DNA from 2 places in the Psychromonas sp. psych-6C06 genome. Region 1 is predicted to be linked to the other one. Evidence: predicted binding sites of a transcription regulator. Region 1 holds the regulator's gene; the other holds the start of a gene.
What was found. The regulator ArgR, encoded in region 1, controls arginine synthesis, uptake and breakdown. The targets are predictions, from matches to a motif close to ANTGAATANNTATTCANT.
Positions count from the first base shown of each region.

Region 1 (9,018 bases):
GCGCTTTCGTCGTCAAGCACGTCGCTAAGCGATTGTATTAACCAAATACGATTACTCAGATAGTTTTAATCATTAACTTCATTACCCTGTTTTCAAAATAATGAAGTTAATAAGCTGTTTTTCATGGCTACTAACGGTATTCCCGGCGAAATAAATAGCCGTTCTATTTTACTGGTTAAAATAATTTACCTCTTCGTTAAAACTTTCGTAAAGGGAATGCCAATTAAGTCATCTTTGGATCTGAAATAAATCACTTTTTCAACGCAAGCTTTTGCACACATACTCAATGAGATTGTTATCCCACTAATCACTCATAACAATGCATAACAGCGCCGATAGTTTAACACTTCCTTAATTTGAACAGTGCTTTTGGCCTTATACCATTCCGCTAATATAGTGATCAAATATTACGCAGGAAAAAGGGGGTAGTTCAAGGCGAAAATTGATGCAAATGGTTGCTCCCTTTACAAAATTTTTAACGCTGAAATAGCTTCTTTTAACCAGTCAGATTGATCAGTTATTTAGTGGATTTGGTATTAATAGGGTCTGTTGAACTTTCGAGTTTATTTTTGCAACAATTTGTTGGCTATTGGCCGCAGTTGACTACGTCAATAGCAAACAATGCAAGATAAAGAACCACTTTGCTGTTATACAAGGCTGAGTCTATGCCCAGCTATTATTCTACATCAGTAGGCGAAAACGCAGTAAAAATGGTCAATAAATGTTGCTTTATGAATTCAACACGCTATGCCCTTGCTCTATTTGACTATGCCAAACAGTAGGCAATACAAAACGAAAAGACCTTTTACTATCCGTTAGACGAAATTCACTTAGAATGACCAAGCTACATTCCGCCTACCTTGCTAAAAACGCGCAGTGTTTAACAACATTCAAACAACGAAGATCAATAGCCCCTGATAACTTCATTGGTTAATATTTTGACAATATGTCGACTTTACTTACACTAAAAGGCAAAATAGAAAACACTGCACTTTATATCTTATTGAACTTATTAAGAATTATTATCGTGGCATGTTAATTGCTGTATCTATTACGACGCCTGTCCAAGAAATACAAACAAAATATGAGGACACTCAATGATTTTTAAATGCTTAAACATAGGGTTAGCCAGCTCAGCTCTACTCCTGTCTGTTACCGTCCAAGCTGTTGTTATTACTGATACCAACAATAATAGCTTTATCGATACCTCGACTGGGTTAGAGTGGATGGACTTTGGCATCAACAATGGCAAAAGCTATAACTATGTTGCTTCACAGCTTGGCCAAGGCGGAGAATACCAAGGGTGGTCTTTAGCCAGTAAGGATCAAGTTTTCACGATGTGGAGCAATGCTTTCTTAGGCTTAGGTGCAGATTATGAAAATAGAAATGAATACGGCATAGGGCAGCTTTATGCCAAAGATGGACAAGGCGTTAATGGGAGTGTTTTTACTGAACTATTCGATATTATGGGAAAAAACACCACTAAATACGAGGGTACTGCAATCGAACATAACTCTTCTGTAGGTTGGTTTTTAGGCACCGACGGGTTAAGCAATGTCCATATGCTAGAGTGGACTGGAGCGCTTTTCGATCTATATAACAATGATGTAGTGAATATCTATGATAACTACAATTATTCAAACTCATATACAGCTAATGGTGATAGTGCTCAAAGCACAATGTTAGTTAAACGCTCTGTACCAGCACCAACAATGTTAGCTATATTTGCACTGGCATTGATAGGATTTAGTTTACGTAGAGCGACAAAAATTTAATACCGCTATAACCAGTAACGTTTTAATTTAACTTCATTGCCCCCATTATTTCACAATGAAGTTAAACATTATTTATTGATATAGAACGGGCTTAACGACCGACTATAGCCCCTTTTCAACCCCCTTCCAGCAATTTATGTAACACCAAAGGTGATAAGCCTTACTTGTTATAACTTCCACTACTGGTGTTGTGAGTTTTCAAAGATGAATAACTAATTTTTGCATTAACACCTTGATAGCTTAAATTTCCTACGCAAAACAAGCTCACTTTCTCATTCCATTTATATAATACCAATCGAATTAATACCAATTCCACTAATATAGTGTTCAAATTTTACGTAGGAAAAAGGAGGTATCACAAGGCGAAAGTTACAGTAAATAGTTGTTCTATTTACAAAACTTTTAACACAGAGATAGCTCCTTTTAACCAGTACAAATGATCAGTTATTTAATGGATTTGGTATAAGTGTGTGATCTAAATTTTGTGTAGGAAAAGTGACTTAACTCGAGACGTAAATGATTGCTCTCTTTACGAAAGCTTCAACGAAGAGGTAAGTTGCTTTAACCAGTAAAATAGTTCAGCGATTTATTTCGTTTGGTATAACTAAGCAAGGTTAACCAAGAAGGGATCCCTTGATAGTTTATGCCCCTGCTCAGGATTGAACCAAGATAATTTATCCGCAAGACAAACCACTTCACCAATTATTATTAGTGTTGGCCCTTTTAAGCCACCTCCTAATTGCGATAATTCATCAAGCTTACCGATAACAACATGCTGATCAGCGGTTGTACCTTTATTAATTAGCGCAACAGGTGTTTCAGCTCCACGCCCATAATGTAATAACTGTTGTTGTATCTCTTCTGCTTGAATAAGCCCCATATAAACAACTAAGGTTTGATTTTTAATCGCCAATGCTTTCCAATCTAATTGTTTCCCATCTTGCTTACGATGCCCTGTCACGAACGTAACAGATTGAGCATAATCACGGTGCGTTAATGGGATACCAGCATAGGCGCTACAGCCAGAAGCGGCGGTAATACCCGGTACGACTTGAAAATCGATATTAGAAGCAACGAGCTCTTCAAGCTCTTCGCCTCCTCGGCCAAAAATAAATGAATCTCCACCTTTTAGCCGAACTACTTTCTTCCCTTGTAGTGCATACTCCACTAACATTTCATTAGTACGAGACTGTTCTACTTCATGATTACCCGCTTCTTTACCTACGGAGATAAGATCAGCATCACGTCGCACTAAATCTAAAATTTCAGAGGAAACAAGACGATCATATAGCACCACGTCAGCTTGTTGCATAAGCTGCAATGCTTTTAATGTTAATAAAGAAGGATCGCCTGGCCCAGCTCCCACTAAAGCAACATCACCTTTAGCAACCTCTTCGGTTAAACTTTGGGTCATTAATGCAATTGCCTTATCTGTTTGGCCTCTCTGGAGTAGTTGTCCAAGTTGCCCATTACCAAATAATTTTTCCCAATAACGACGTCGTAAGGAAACACTTTTAAGTGTTTTCTTAACTTGATGACGAAACTCCCCCGAAATAGTCGCTAAACGGCCGATATGCATCGGTAATAATGACTCTAAACGTTCACGAATAAGTCTCGCTAAAACCGGAGCTTTACCGCCACTTGAGATAGCAACAATAATTGGAGAGCGGTCAACAATAGAAGGCATAATAAAGCTTGATAATACAGGGTTATCAACCACATTCACCAAGATTTGGCGACTATTTGCACATTCAGCAATATGTTGGTTAACCTCTTTATCGCTGGTAGCGGCGATAACTAACCATTTATTATCTAATAGCTCATCGCTAAACGTACCTTTAATTATTTTTACCTGCTTAGCATCAGCTTTTTCTAGTAACTTTGCATGGAACGCTAAAGAGCAAACAGTGACATCTGCCCCGGCCTTTAATAATAGGTGTACTTTGCGAAGTGCAATTTCTCCACCACCAATAACAAGACAAGGTCGATTTTCTAATTTGGTAAAAATTGGTAAGTAATCCATTTGAGAGCCCAGAGCAGATTGAAAGCGAACACTATAAAGAAATATAAGAAGGAGTTAAAACAATAAAATTTAATTTCTTATAGTCTAATTGTCTAACAGCGCACGCAATCCATCGTGTAGGGTAAATATTCCAACGATCTCGCCTTCATCAACTATCGGTAAGCAACCGATAGTATGCTCAAGCATTAATAATAATGCTTCGCGAATTAACGTATCACTGTTAACAGTAATTGGCGATCTCGTCATCACCTGATGTGCACGCTGATCAATGGTTTTTGTATCTCGGACCGATTCAGCATCAGTACCAATAAATGGGCTAAGGCACCGTAATAGATCACGATCGCTTATTACCCCCTGTAACTCTTCATCTTCGATAACAAGAAGGTGACGAAAGGGAGCACTGTCTAAAATCTCTTTAACAACTGTCAAGCGATCATCCATATCAACTTTAACAACCCGTGTAGTCATCACATCTGAAACTTTCATAGACTCTCCTTACATCATTAAAATTAAAGTATAGACATAAAAAAACCAGCTATTGCTGGTTTTTTCGATGAAGAGTAATGAATTGTTAGCTATTTTTTACGAAATCAATCCCTTTCTGAATATCATCATGTAATACAGCTAGCATCTCACCTTTCTTTTTCTCTTCAAATTCACTTAACTCGCCAAAGGGTAAGACACGCTCAATACCATTTATACCGAGTAATAATGGTTGTGTGAAGAAAGGAGAACAAGCATTTCCTCCATCCACGTAGGCATTTTGAATAATGCCTTGCTTACCTAGTAATGCTTGTACTAATCGAATACCAAACACAGAGGCAGCACGTGCCATTGAAAGCGTCGCAGAACCTCCACCAGCTTTAGCATTTACAACTTCGGTTCCAGCATTTTGAATACGTTCTGTTAGCTCAATGACCTCTTGCTCTGTAAATTCAACGCCCTGTACCTGTGATAAAACCGGCAGAATGGTTGTTCCACTGTGTCCACCGATAACGTTCACACGTACATGCTCTGCAGGTAAACCTTTCAAGTCAGCAATAAACTCTTCAGCACGAATAACATCTAAAGTTGTAATTCCAAATAATTTATTTTTATTATAAACACCCGCGGCTTTTAATACTTCTGCAGCAATAGCAACCGTCGTATTAACTGGATTAGTAATAATACAAATACATGCTTCAGGCGAAACTTTAGCAACAGTACCCACCAGCGTTTTAATTATGCCGGCATTAATGTTAAATAAATCACTGCGATCCATACCGGGTTTACGCGCAACACCGGCTGAAATAAGTACAACATCAGCACCTTCTAATGCTGGGCTTGCATCATCGCCGCCAAAACCTGTCACTTTTACACTAGTAGGTATATGGCTAAGGTCTTTTGCAACACCTGGAGTTACAGGTGCAACATCATAAAGGGATAACTCTGAATTTTCTGGAAGGTCTAATTTTAATAATAAAGCTAGGGCTTGACCAATACCGCCAGCGGCACCAAGTACTGCAACTTTCATAACACACTCCGAAATAGTTATTTAACATTTAAGGACACAAAATCAGCTTAATCCAAATTAAAAGTTTGTGTAAAAAATGTTAAATAATTGTGAGCGATGTTGAGTGTAATGGATAATTTGTATGACTAAGATCGACTTGTCGGCAGTTAAAGATATTAGATTTATTAAATGGCGACGTTAAATAGCTAATTCACTATAATTTCAAACAATTAACTTCCAGAAATTGAAGTAAATAACATTTCAATAATAGTGTTATTTTTCTGTTATTAATTTACTTATTACTCTCAAAGTAGCGATCATAAATTGTTTGATAAGTGCCATCTTCTTTTATTTTCGCCAAGCCATAATTAATACGCTCTAATAATGCCATATTGCCTTTTTTTACAGCTATGCCATAACCTGCCGAAAACTTATCCAAGAACACATCTTCAGTTTGCATCACTGAAAACTTGTCGTTATTTTGACGCTTAGAGAGAAAATCATCTACGACTGCGTGATCAGCAAAAACCACATCTATTTTTCCATTTCGCAAGTCTGAAAAAGCTTTAGTTGAAGAAAGATAAGAGATAATAAAGCTATTTTTTTTAGCATGCTTTATTAAGTAATGGTGGTTAGATGAATCAGATTGCACACCGATAAACTTCCCAACAATAGAAAATGCCTCTTTACTATTAGTGGTACTAACAAAAACAGGAGGGAATCTATAATAACTATTTGAGAAGTCTACTTTCTCTTTTCTGGATTCTGTTATATCAAGGGCGGCAATCACTGCATCAAATCGACCAAATTGTAAGGTCAATAGTAAGCTATCAAAGCTTTGATTATAAAACTTACAAGATAAATTAGCTTTTAGGCAGACGGCATTAGCAATATCAATATCAAAGCCTTGGATCTGCTTTAACTCATCAAGGTATTCAAAGGGATAATAGTTAGCTTCGGTGACAAAATTAACAGGCATATTTTTACTAATATCTAGCGAGAATACAGAGCCTGAAAAAAAGAGAAAGCACAATAAGCCACACGTTCGAGAAAAATAGGTCATATCCATATATCCAATACTAAAAAACCGTTAACCATCATAATAATGTAAGAATTAAATCGATTTAGAAAATAAATGAATAGTTATGCACTTATTTTGCAAAATAATCTATTGTAAATGGCATAATATTAATTATGATACGCATAAATACATTACAGAGTTATATTACATGAAACAATCAACTGAATTAATGGATTTCTTCAAAACGTTACTAAAAAAAGAACGCCTTAGCTCGCAAGGTGAGATAGTTGACGCATTACAAGAAGCAGGGTTTCATAATATTAACCAGTCTAAAGTATCACGCATGTTGAGTAAGTCAGGTGCAGTACGCACTCGTAATGCGAAACGTGAGATGGTGTATTGCTTACCTGCCGAATTAGGCATCCCTACAACGAGTAGCCCATTAAAAAACTTAGTCGTTGATATTGATTGTAATGATAGCCTTATTGTTCTTAGGACTAGCCCTGGAGCGGCACAACTGATTGCTCGTTTACTTGATTCTATCGGTAAAACAGAAGGGATCTTAGGGACTATTGCCGGCGATGATACTATATTTATTACCCCTACAGACTGTCAACAAATGGATAAAACATTGAAGGTCATTAAACAACTTTTTAATTAAGCGCAAGCCCCCCATTACCCCCCCCCCTCTTAAAGTAGTAATAGGGGAAAACGATTAGTTAACAATGGTATAAATCTAATACCCCATCCACACCACACATGCGAACAGCTCCGAGCAAATTAATGCGAATTTGAACCGATGTATTGCTATCAGACTCAAGCGTAAACAATTTATCAGGCTCATTAAATCCCCCTCTTACGCGGTCGAAAAAAGGAGAAACATAAGTTGAGCTTAATGTTAACCCTTCATATTGGCTGGCATTAATCACTGCGACATCGCAGGTGAAAGGGCTGGTATTACAATCACAATTTGCATCCTCTTCGTTAACGCCAATACACCAATTCGTACCAGAGGTTATTTTTAAAAACACATTTTTGTTACGCTTAATAGACTCTGTTTTGGTTAGGCTAAGCATAAAATAAAGCGCGTCACTACCACCTTTTAGCCTATTCCCATCAAGCATCGCTTTAAATGAAGGCATACCAATAGTTAGAATAATAGCGACCACAAATATCGCTACCAACATCTCTATCAATGAGAACCCTTTTATAAATAGATTGAGCAACTTAGCCTCCTTTGTCCCAACTGGCGGAAATAATACCAATTCCGTTAATATAGTGATCAAATGTTACGTAGGAAAAAGGAGTTAGTTCAAGGCGAAAATTGATGCAAATGGTTGTTCCCTTTACGAAATTTTTAACGCTGAAATAGCTTCTTTTAACCAGTAAGATTGATTAGTTATTTAGTGGATTTGCTATAAATCGTAAGCGAGGTAAAAGAATAGTGAATAGTTGATTATTGTATGCATTAATACACATAGAATAATTTATATACAATCTATAACTTGCCTCTGGGGTTTAAGTTTAGCTTAAGGCATAAATAAATGAGGTGCGTTAAGGAATAAAGATCTACACTCAGTGAATATCATAATAGTCAAATAAGCTATAAGGTAAATGAAATGGATAAGATCACGCTGACCGGTTTTACATTAATTGAACTATTAATTGTCATTGCGATTATGGGGATTCTTGGCAGTATTGCTTATCCGTCATATCAAAACTATATGTTAGAAGCGCGCCGTGGTGATGCAAAAACCGAGCTTATTAAAGCGCAACTAAAACAAACTAGCTTGCATATATTAAACCCCAATTACTCTGATGATGAATCAGCACTAGGAATGGCTAATAGTGATTATTATACCTTTACCGTTACCTCTGCCGGCACAACCACCTACTCAATGCAAGCGGTTGCGAAGGGACTGCAACTTAGTGATACAGGTTGTACTACATTAACAATTGACCAAGATAGTAATCAAACACCAGCAAGTTGCTGGTAAAATAGTATTGTTTAGTAGGTCGCCCCAAGCTCCTTCTCATTAAAAAACTCCATCGGCTGCTGTTGTATATGCTGATATATCACATTGTAAGCAAGAACATTTTTAACGTATCTTCGTGTTTCTTTATAGGGAATCGTTTCAACCCAACTATCCATACTAAGCGCTTTATTATCTCTGCCTTTTTTATTTTTTTTCCAACGATCAACACGATTTGGGCCGGCATTATAAGCAGCAGTTGCAAGAATACGATTGCCCTTATACCGTTTCAATAAACTATCAAAATACGCAGTTCCTAATGCAACATTAATCTCGCTTTCGGTTAACTGTGCTTTCTTCTTATATTCTTTTAACCCTATTTTACGTGCGGTTTCCTTCGCAGTTGCAGGCATTAACTGCATATATCCCGTTGCACCTACAGGGGAGTTTGCAAACTGATCAAAAGAACTCTCTTGACGTGTTATCGCATAGATATAACTAGTCGGAACCTGAAACTTATTTGCATTCTCAGAAAAAAGTTCAGGTTTTACCTCAGGAAAACGTATATTAATCGCATCCCAACTTTTAGAACGAATACTTGCCAGTACAGAAAGATGAGGCCAGCCTTTATCAAAGGCATATAAACCAAGTTGACGCTGTACATCAATATCACGCCCTTTTAACAGAGACTCCCACTCACGTTTAACCAAGTTCATATATTGATGGAAATATAG
Region 1 is NZ_PIZM01000005.1:10,956-19,973, reverse strand. Features, by position in the region: gene CW745_RS07925 (PEP-CTERM sorting domain-containing protein) at 1-28, shown strand, start outside; gene CW745_RS07920 (PEP-CTERM sorting domain-containing protein) at 1,098-1,775, shown strand; gene cysG (siroheme synthase CysG) at 2,380-3,798, opposite strand; gene CW745_RS07910 (CBS domain-containing protein) at 3,883-4,284, opposite strand; gene mdh (malate dehydrogenase) at 4,370-5,311, opposite strand; gene CW745_RS07900 (transporter substrate-binding domain-containing protein) at 5,583-6,353, opposite strand; gene argR (transcriptional regulator ArgR) at 6,520-6,972, shown strand; gene CW745_RS07890 (GspH/FimT family pseudopilin) at 7,031-7,537, opposite strand; gene CW745_RS07885 (type IV pilin protein) at 7,931-8,308, shown strand; gene CW745_RS07880 (transglycosylase SLT domain-containing protein) at 8,320-9,018, opposite strand, start outside.

Region 2 (9,018 bases), on a different contig from region 1:
TTGGCATCCTGCGCCGTAAAGTCATCAACATCAGTCAATAACTTTTGAGCAATAAAGTTCTTCTCGTAGTGCCGTAATTGTAAAATACCTGACTCTATTTCGCCGATATCCTGAGCAAGAGTGATATCTTTTTGTAACGCTGAAGAAGAAAAATTTAATAGCAACAACATCGCGAGCATGCTGGCGATGGAGATAACAGTATTAGCGATTAATTTATGTTTTATTAGCATGGTAGTTTGCCCAATTTTTTTTACATGAATATCTAATGGCTGTTTATAGCTTATGTTGCTATTTCGTAACCATCCAGAAAATAACCCGAATTAACTTTTTTTTGTGATAATACCCATATGAATCGTTTTAATACGTGTTTATTTACTTCTGTTGCAATTGCGTTTTGCGCTTGGAACACTATTGCAATATTGGCATCTATGATCATGATAGCGATAACAGCATTATTCATTTATGCTAACACTCGACCTGCCTCTGCGATTCATTTATAGCTTTATTAACCTTCCTCGCAACATTCGCTTATCAAGCTGCTGATGTTGCCGGTATGCGTTTGTAATGAACTAATTATATTTTTATCTATTTGGTTGAGTCTTATGTAAAGTTGTTAAGGCACAAACCTTATCGGCAACCATTGCTAAGTCTTTACCCTATTCAACTCAATAACTCTTGATGTTTCAATTTTTCCAATGCTCTGTGACAAGGCAAACTACTGTTGTAATGTATCCGAGCTTAATTTTAAAAAGGACAACATAGTAAACATACTCAGTATTGATCTGTTGGTGTATACCATAAGTTTATGTTTTTGAGCATGAATGTATTGCCTAGTCATTAGTTTCAATATTTATGTTAACTAAATTGTAATAATGGATGCCAAAATCGCCAGTGAGCGGAGCAGAAAAGCCCTATTTTTTAGGTACTAGAAATAAAAATTTAAGGTTAATGGTTAGTTGGTATTTACTTGATGGTGATTTCATCACCTTGACGATAATCAGGCAAGGTGATGAAATTTAGAGTGAATTAGACTTGAAAGCGACTTATCTCCTCAGTCAATACACTCGCTTGTTGTGCAAGCTCTTCACTCATTTCACTATTCTGTACAGATGACTCTCCAGTTGATTCCGCGACATCGCGTATTGATACTACGTGTCTATTAACCTCTGTAGCGACTGCACTTTGTTCTTGAATGGCGGTTGCAATCGCCGTGTTCATATCCATTATGCTAATAACATCACTATTTATTTGCTCTAGCAAGTCACCAGCAACACTTGCTTGCTCGCTGCTTTGCTGACCTTCGTCACGACACTCGGACATTAACGTCACTATATTGGAGGTACGATTTTGTAGTGTACTAATGATGCTCTCAATCTCTTTGGTTGACTCTTGGGTGCGACTGGCTAGTGTTCGTACTTCGTCGGCTACGACAGCAAAGCCACGGCCTTGTTCACCTGCTCGGGCCGCTTCAATGGCTGCATTAAGTGCTAATAAATTCGTTTGTTCTGCGATACCTCGAATAACATCTAATACACTACCAATAGTAATACTATCTTCTGCTAACTGATTAACCACGGATTCAGACTCAGTTAATTTATCGGAAAGAACTGCAATTTGCGTAATAGTCGCATCTACACCTTTTTTGCCTTTATTCGCATTGTTATTAGTTTGTTCTGCTTTATCGGCAGCATCTGTGGTGTTATTTGCAATCTCTTCAATGGTGGCAACCATCTCTGTAACGGCCGTTGCGACCATGTCGGTTTCTTGCATTTGCGACTCAACACCGGCATTTGCTTGATGAATATTCTTACTTAATGAACTTGTTGCTTGTTCTACAGTGCCTACGGATTGTTTGACCGATAAGATAAGATGTTGGAAATTACTGAGCATATGATTAAAAGCATCCGCCATGTCTGCTAATTCATCTTTATTGGTTGATTGCACAGTAATAGTAAGGTTGTTGGTATCGGCAACTTCTGTCATAGAGTTTTTAATATGCGTAATTCCCCGTGTAATACTCTTGCCGATAAACCACGCGATTAAGCTTGCAAGTAGTATTGAAACAGCAAAGATAGTGTAGGTAAGCTGGGTCATTGAAGTAATGTATTCGGCCACTGACTTGTTCGTTTCAGTCATTAAACTTGTTAATGTCTTATCCACTTGGTGGATGGTTGCGCGCATCTCTTTTTGTATGCCACTATTTGAGTTATAACCCATATTTTTTTGTTCGTTAACTAGGTTCAAAAATGCTTTTTTATAGTTATCCATGGCTTTATCGATAGCGACTTTTTGGCCGCCTTGGAGGTAACTATTGTCAATGATTATGTCAAATTTATCATGGTTTTTCAGAAACTGGGTGACGTATTTATCATCTATGCGAAGCATAAAATCTTTTTCATTTCGTCTTAGCTGTAACATCATGCTGGTGGCTTGAAAGTCATCTTCGCCTAAAATACTTTCAACTTCATGTACTGCTTTACGTAGTGCCCCATATAAACCCGTTTTTGGAGTTAATCCTATTGTAGTTTGTGCGTTTACTAGCTTTTCGAAATGTGCCTGGTATTGATTAAGAATACTTTGTAGTGAGGAGGCCGCACTACTATCAATATCGATATTATTTAAATCGTGTCGTAAATCATCTAGCTCACTCTGTAATTGGCTAATACGTGCTTTGAATTGATCAAGGTATTTTAGGTTTTTTCGGGCTAAAAAGTCTTTCTCGTTTCGTCTAAGTTGTAAAATATCCGCTTCTACTTTACCTATTGTTTGTGCAATAACGATATCTTTTTGTAAAGAACTGGAAGTGTAAATAACTAGAATCAACATTATCAGCATGCTGATAATGGATATCCCTGTATTAATGATTAACTTATTTCGAATTAACATGATAGAGCCTTTAATTTACAGTTGATGTACTGACTAAGTGTAATTGCAATTTCATATCTTGCACGTTGTGCAATGATGAAGTAGCTATTATTTATTTGAAATAACGCTAATTATTAGCACTAAATCTGAAATCAACCTGATTTCTATTTAAAACGGGGTGGTTTTGTGATGATTGTTTTGATCTCCTTATATTCTTTTCAAAGAGTTTTATCATTCTCTCTAGCTTGTTCTGAAATATGAATCCTTTCTATATTCTTTGTTACTTTAATTGTAATGCACTGATCCACAATATAAAAAAACATTGAAAGTGTACTTTTTAGTCGCCCAAAATAGCGTAAATATTTATTCACATTTATTGCATAAATAATCATTTGTATTTACAATGCTTCTTTACTGTGAGGCATTCCTTTATAGAGACATTTTTCCTATAATAGCGCCTCTCAATTTATCACTATTTTCAAAACAGGATTTATTATGCTTAAAGCGATCGTTGTTGGCGCAAGTGGATACACTGGTGCAGAGTTAGCACAATTTTTAACACGCCACCCAGAGATTGAATTGGCAGGGTTATATGTTTCTGAAGGTAGTTTAGATAAAGGTAAAAAATTATCTGATTTATATGGCAACCTTGTTGGCGTTGTTGATCTTCCTTTGCAACCATTAGGTACTGCCGGTATCAAAACTGTTTGTGAAGGCATCGATATTGTTATTTTAGCGACCGCGCATGAAGTCAGCCATGATTTAGCACCATTATTTCTTGCTGAAAATACAGTGGTATTTGATCTGTCTGGCGCATTCCGTGTTCAATCTGCAGGCTTCTACGATAAATTCTATGGTTTCACTCATCAATACCCTGAGTTACTAGAGCAAGCCGTTTACGGTCTTGCTGAATGGAATGATGACGCGGTTAAGCAAACAGATCTTATTGCTGTTCCTGGCTGTTATACAACCGCTTCGTTAACTGCGCTTAAGCCATTGGCAGAAGCAGGTTTGATTAAAGCCGGTACTAAGCCAACTATCAATGCAACTAGTGGCGTTAGTGGCGCAGGTCGTAAAGCGAGCGTTGCAAGTAGTTTCTGTGAGGTGAGCCTACAACCTTACGGTGTGTTTACACATCGTCATAAGCCTGAAATTGATCAGCATTTAGGTTTGCCTGTGGTATTCACACCACATTTAGGTAGCTTCAAACGTGGTATCTTAGCGAGCATTAATGTGGTGCTAAAAGAGGGCGTCACTGCAGAGCAGGTGAATCAAGCTTACCAAAATGCTTATGCAGATAAACCGATTGTACGTTTAATGGAAGGGTCTTATCCTGCATTGAAAAATGTAGTGGGTACACCTTATTGTGATTTAGGTTGGGCAGTTGATGGAGATGATCTCGTTGTATTTAGTGCCATTGATAACCTTCTTAAAGGTGCTTCATCACAAGCAATCCAATGTATTAACTTACGTTTTGGTTTTGATATCACAACATCATTCTAATGAAAGAGTCTATAGCAATGAAACAACCGTTATTAATTAAACTTGGTGGTGCGGTACTTGAGAATGAACAAGCGCTCACTAATCTGTTCTCAGCATTAACAACCTACTTAGAAACAGAGCAACGTCCTCTATTATTAGTTCATGGCGGTGGTGTGATTGTTGAAGATGTTCTCGCTAAGATGAATATCAAAAGTGAAAAAAAGAATGGTCTACGTATAACACCCTTTGATCAAATTGGTTATGTTGCGGGTGCATTAGCCGGAACGTCAAATAAATTATTGATGGCTAAAGCTTTGCAAGCAGGGCTTTCAGCTGTTGGTTTATCATTAGCTGATGGTTTCAGTTGTACAGTAAAACAGATGGACCCAGATTTAGGTGCTGTGGGTGTGTGCGCACCTAATAAGCCTGAATTAATAAATCATCTATTGGCTGGTGGCTTTTTACCTGTTATTTCATCGATCGCCATTGGTGAAGATGGGCGTTTATATAACGTTAATGCAGATCAGGCTGCCATTGCTATCTGTGAGCTATTAAATGCGGAGCTAGTTTTTCTCTCTGATGTTGATGGTGTATGGGACGCACAGAAACAAGTTATTCCTGAGTTAAACACTCAATTAGCTGATACACTGATTGCTGGAAATGTTATACAAGATGGCATGGCAGTAAAAGTAAAAGCAGCTTTACAAGCGGCTGATCAGTTAGGTCATGTGATGCTTGCAAGCTGGAAAAACCCTGAAAATTTAGTATCACTGCTTGCGGGTCAAGCGGTGGGAACCAAAGTAATTAAATAGAGAAAGAATCATGAACGATCTGTTAACTGGTTTTGAAATGACTCAACAACAAGCATTAGACTTGATTGCATTGGGTAAAGAATTAAAAGCAAATCCTGCTAAATTCGCACAAGCGCTAGCAGGTAAAAGTGTCGTCACGTTATTTGAAAAGCAGTCGCTACGTACTCGAGTTACTTTTGATATCGGTGTGAATAAATTAGGTGGTCACGCGGTTTATTTAGACCAAGCCAATGGTGCGATGGGTAGCCGTGAAGATGTTAAAGACTTTGCTGCTAACATCTCTCGCTGGGCTGATTGTATTGTTGCACGTGTTTACGACCATAAAACATTGGTTGAGATGCAAGAGTACTCGACAGTGCCTGTGATTAACTCGCTGTGTGATCTTTACCATCCTTGCCAAGGTATGGCAGATTTCCTAACGGTGGCACAAAACTATGATGATGTGTCAAAAGTTAAACTGGCTTATATCGGTGATGGTAATAACGTGACTCACTCGCTGTTTATTGCTGGTGCTATTTTAGGTGCAACAGTTACTGCGGTTTGTCCAATCGGTCACAGCCCTGATGCGCAAATTCTAAAACAGGCACAAGATATTGCAGCAAAAACAGGTGCAACTATCACTGTGACTGATAAAGTTGAAGATATTAAAGGCTTTGATGTCGTTTATGGTGATACTTGGTTATCAATGGGTGATGACACTCCACTTGAGCAAATTAAAGCTAAGTTTATGCCTTACCAAATTAATCAAGAACTACTCGATACAACGGGTATAAAACATGTTTTACATTGCCAGCCAGCACATCGTGGATTAGATATTACTTCAGAAGTGATGGATGGGCCTGCTTCATTGATTTTTGATCAAGCAGAAAATAGAATGCATATACAAAACGCAATTATGTTGACGTTAATTAACAAATAAGGAACGGCTGCAAAATTACTTGCGCTTTTGTTTTCAAAATAACCAGTTATTTAGGATCAGCTTTAAAATTAATTACTCTTTTTTCAAAACAACCTGTCATTTAGGGTTTTTTAGAAACAATTTAGAGCAAGTTATTTTATAACGAGTCCTTCAGTTTTTTGAAAACAATTTAGCGCAAGTTATTGTGTAACGAGTCCTAAGTATTGATGAAAGGAAAATAATCAATGAGTAAAGTAAAAAAAGTAGTACTCGCCTATTCTGGTGGTTTAGATACGTCGGCTATCATTCCATGGTTAAAAGAGACCTATGATGATTGTGAAATCGTTGCTTTTTGTGCTGATGTTGGCCAAGGCGAAGAAGAGTTAGTGGGCCTGCATGAAAAAGCGATCGCATCAGGTGCTTCTGAATGTCACATCGTAGACCTTAAAGAAGAGTTTGTTGCAGATTACATCTACCCAACCATCGCTTCTGGTGCTGTATATGAAGGTACTTACCTTTTAGGTACATCAATGGCGCGCCCGATCATTGCTAAAGCGCAGGTTGAAGTTGCACTTAAAGTGGGTGCTGATGCTGTTTGTCATGGTTGTACTGGTAAAGGTAATGACCAAATCCGTTTTGAAAGCTGTTTTGCTGCCCTTGCGCCTGAGATTAAAGTAATTGCTCCATGGCGTGAGTGGGACATGGTTTCTCGTGAAGACCTATTGGATTACCTTGCTGAGCGTAATATCGAAACAACAGCTTCTGCAACTAAAATCTACAGCCGTGATGCTAACGCATGGCACATTTCTCACGAAGGTGGTGAGCTAGAAGACCCATACAATGAACCATCTAAAGGTGTTTGGACGATGACGGTTGATCCGTTAGATGCGCCAAATGAGCCTGAGTACGTAACATTAAAGGTTGAAAACGCACGTGTTACTGCCGTTGATGGTGTTGAATTATCTCCTTACGACGCATTAATGCTGTTAAATGAAAAAGCTGCTGCACATGGTGTCGGTCGTGTAGATATCACTGAAAACCGTACTGTTGGTATGAAGTCTCGTGGTTGTTACGAAACACCAGGAGGTACAGTGATGGTGACTGCGCTTCGTGGTATCGATGAGCTTGTACACGATAAACCTTCTCGCCGTTGGCGTGATCAAGTGGGTCAAGAATTTGCTCACTTAGTTTACGATGGTCGTTGGTTTACACCACTGTGTGGTTCTCTACTTGCAGCTTCAGAATCACTAGCTGCAGACGCAAATGGTGAAGTCGTTGTTCGTCTTTACAAAGGTCAAGCAACAGCGGTTAAGAAAAAATCGCCAAACAGCCTTTACTCTGAAGAGTTTGCAACTTTTGGTGATGACAATGTTTATGACCAAAAACATGCAGAAGGTTTCATCCGTCTTTACTCACTATCAAGCCGTATCCGTAACTTGAATAATAAGTAAAGTCAGTGAAATAGATTGTAAGTTCCTGCTTCGTTTTACGTTGCGGGAATTTCTATTTTTATAGGTTCTTAGGAAGTAACAAGAATCTATAAAAATAGACTTGATCTAATCATAGAAAGAAATGGAGTTATAGAATGGCATTATGGGGCGGACGTTTTAGCCAAGCGGCAGACGTAAAATTTAAATTATTCAATGACTCATTACGGTTTGACTACCGCCTAGCTGAGCAAGATATTATTGGTTCAATTGCTTGGTCGAAAGCATTACTGAGCGTTAATATTTTAACCGTTGAAGAGCAACTTCGTTTAGAAGATGCATTAAACGACTTATTGGTATCAGTGCAAGCGAATCCAAAGCAAGTATTACAATCAGATGCAGAAGATATTCACTCATGGGTTGAAATTCAACTTATTCAGCGTGTTGGTGATTTAGGTAAAAAATTACATACGGGACGTAGCCGTAATGACCAAGTCGCAACTGATTTAAAATTGTGGTGCAAGAAAACAGCACAAGAGTTGATTGTTCATTTAGATAGCCTCGAAGCTAAATTAATTGAACTAGCACGTACTCATCAAGCTGTTGTACTTCCGGGCTACACGCATTTACAGCGTGCTCAACCAGTAACATTTTCACACTGGTGTTTGGCATACTTAGAAATGTTAGAGCGTGATCATAGCCGTTTAGAAGGTTGTTTAGAGCGTTTAGATACATGTCCTTTAGGTAGTGGCGCATTGGCAGGTACTGGGTACCCGATGGATAGAACTGCATTAGCGCATTCGTTAGGCTTTAAACGCGCAACACGAAACAGCTTAGATTCAGTTTCAGATCGTGACCACGTTGTTGAGCTAATGAGCTGTGCAACATTATCGATGGTACATTTATCTCGTATGGCAGAAGATCTTATCTTCTACAACAGTGGTGAATCTGGCTTTATCGAAATGTCAGATCAAGTCACTTCTGGTTCATCACTGATGCCACAAAAGAAAAATCCAGATGCAATGGAGCTTATCCGTGGTAAGTCTGGACGTGTTTTTGGTTCATTAGCTGGCATGTTAATGACACTTAAAGCATTACCACTTGCATACAACAAAGATATGCAAGAGGACAAAGAAGGCCTGTTTGATGCATTAGATACTTGGGGCGATTGTCTTGAGATGGCATCAATGGCATTAACTGATCTTAAAGTAAATGAAGAGCGCACCAAAGAAGCCGCACAAGGTGGCTACTCAAATGCGACTGAACTGGCAGATTACTTAGTTGCGAAAGGTATTCCATTCCGTGAAGCACACCATATCGTAGGTGTTGCGGTTGTTGCTGCTATTGAAAAAGGCGTGCCACTAGAAGATTTAAGTGTTGCTGAATTTAAAGAGTTCTCAGAAGTCATCGAAGAAGATGTTTATCCAACACTCACATTAGAAGCAACATTGGCTGCGCGTACTGCATTGGGTGGAGTATCACCAGATCAAGTAGAGCATGCATTAAAAGAAGCAGAGCAACGCCTTGCTGAACG
Region 2 is NZ_PIZM01000009.1:206,062-215,079, forward strand. Features, by position in the region: gene CW745_RS13590 (methyl-accepting chemotaxis protein) at 1-230, opposite strand, end outside; gene CW745_RS13600 (methyl-accepting chemotaxis protein) at 1,027-2,886, opposite strand; gene argC (N-acetyl-gamma-glutamyl-phosphate reductase) at 3,361-4,368, shown strand; gene argB (acetylglutamate kinase) at 4,386-5,159, shown strand; gene CW745_RS13615 (ornithine carbamoyltransferase) at 5,170-6,078, shown strand; gene CW745_RS13620 (argininosuccinate synthase) at 6,303-7,508, shown strand; gene argH (argininosuccinate lyase) at 7,643-9,018, shown strand, end outside.
Region 2: the regulator ArgR is predicted to act here: its motif matches at 3,241-3,258, upstream of argC (N-acetyl-gamma-glutamyl-phosphate reductase).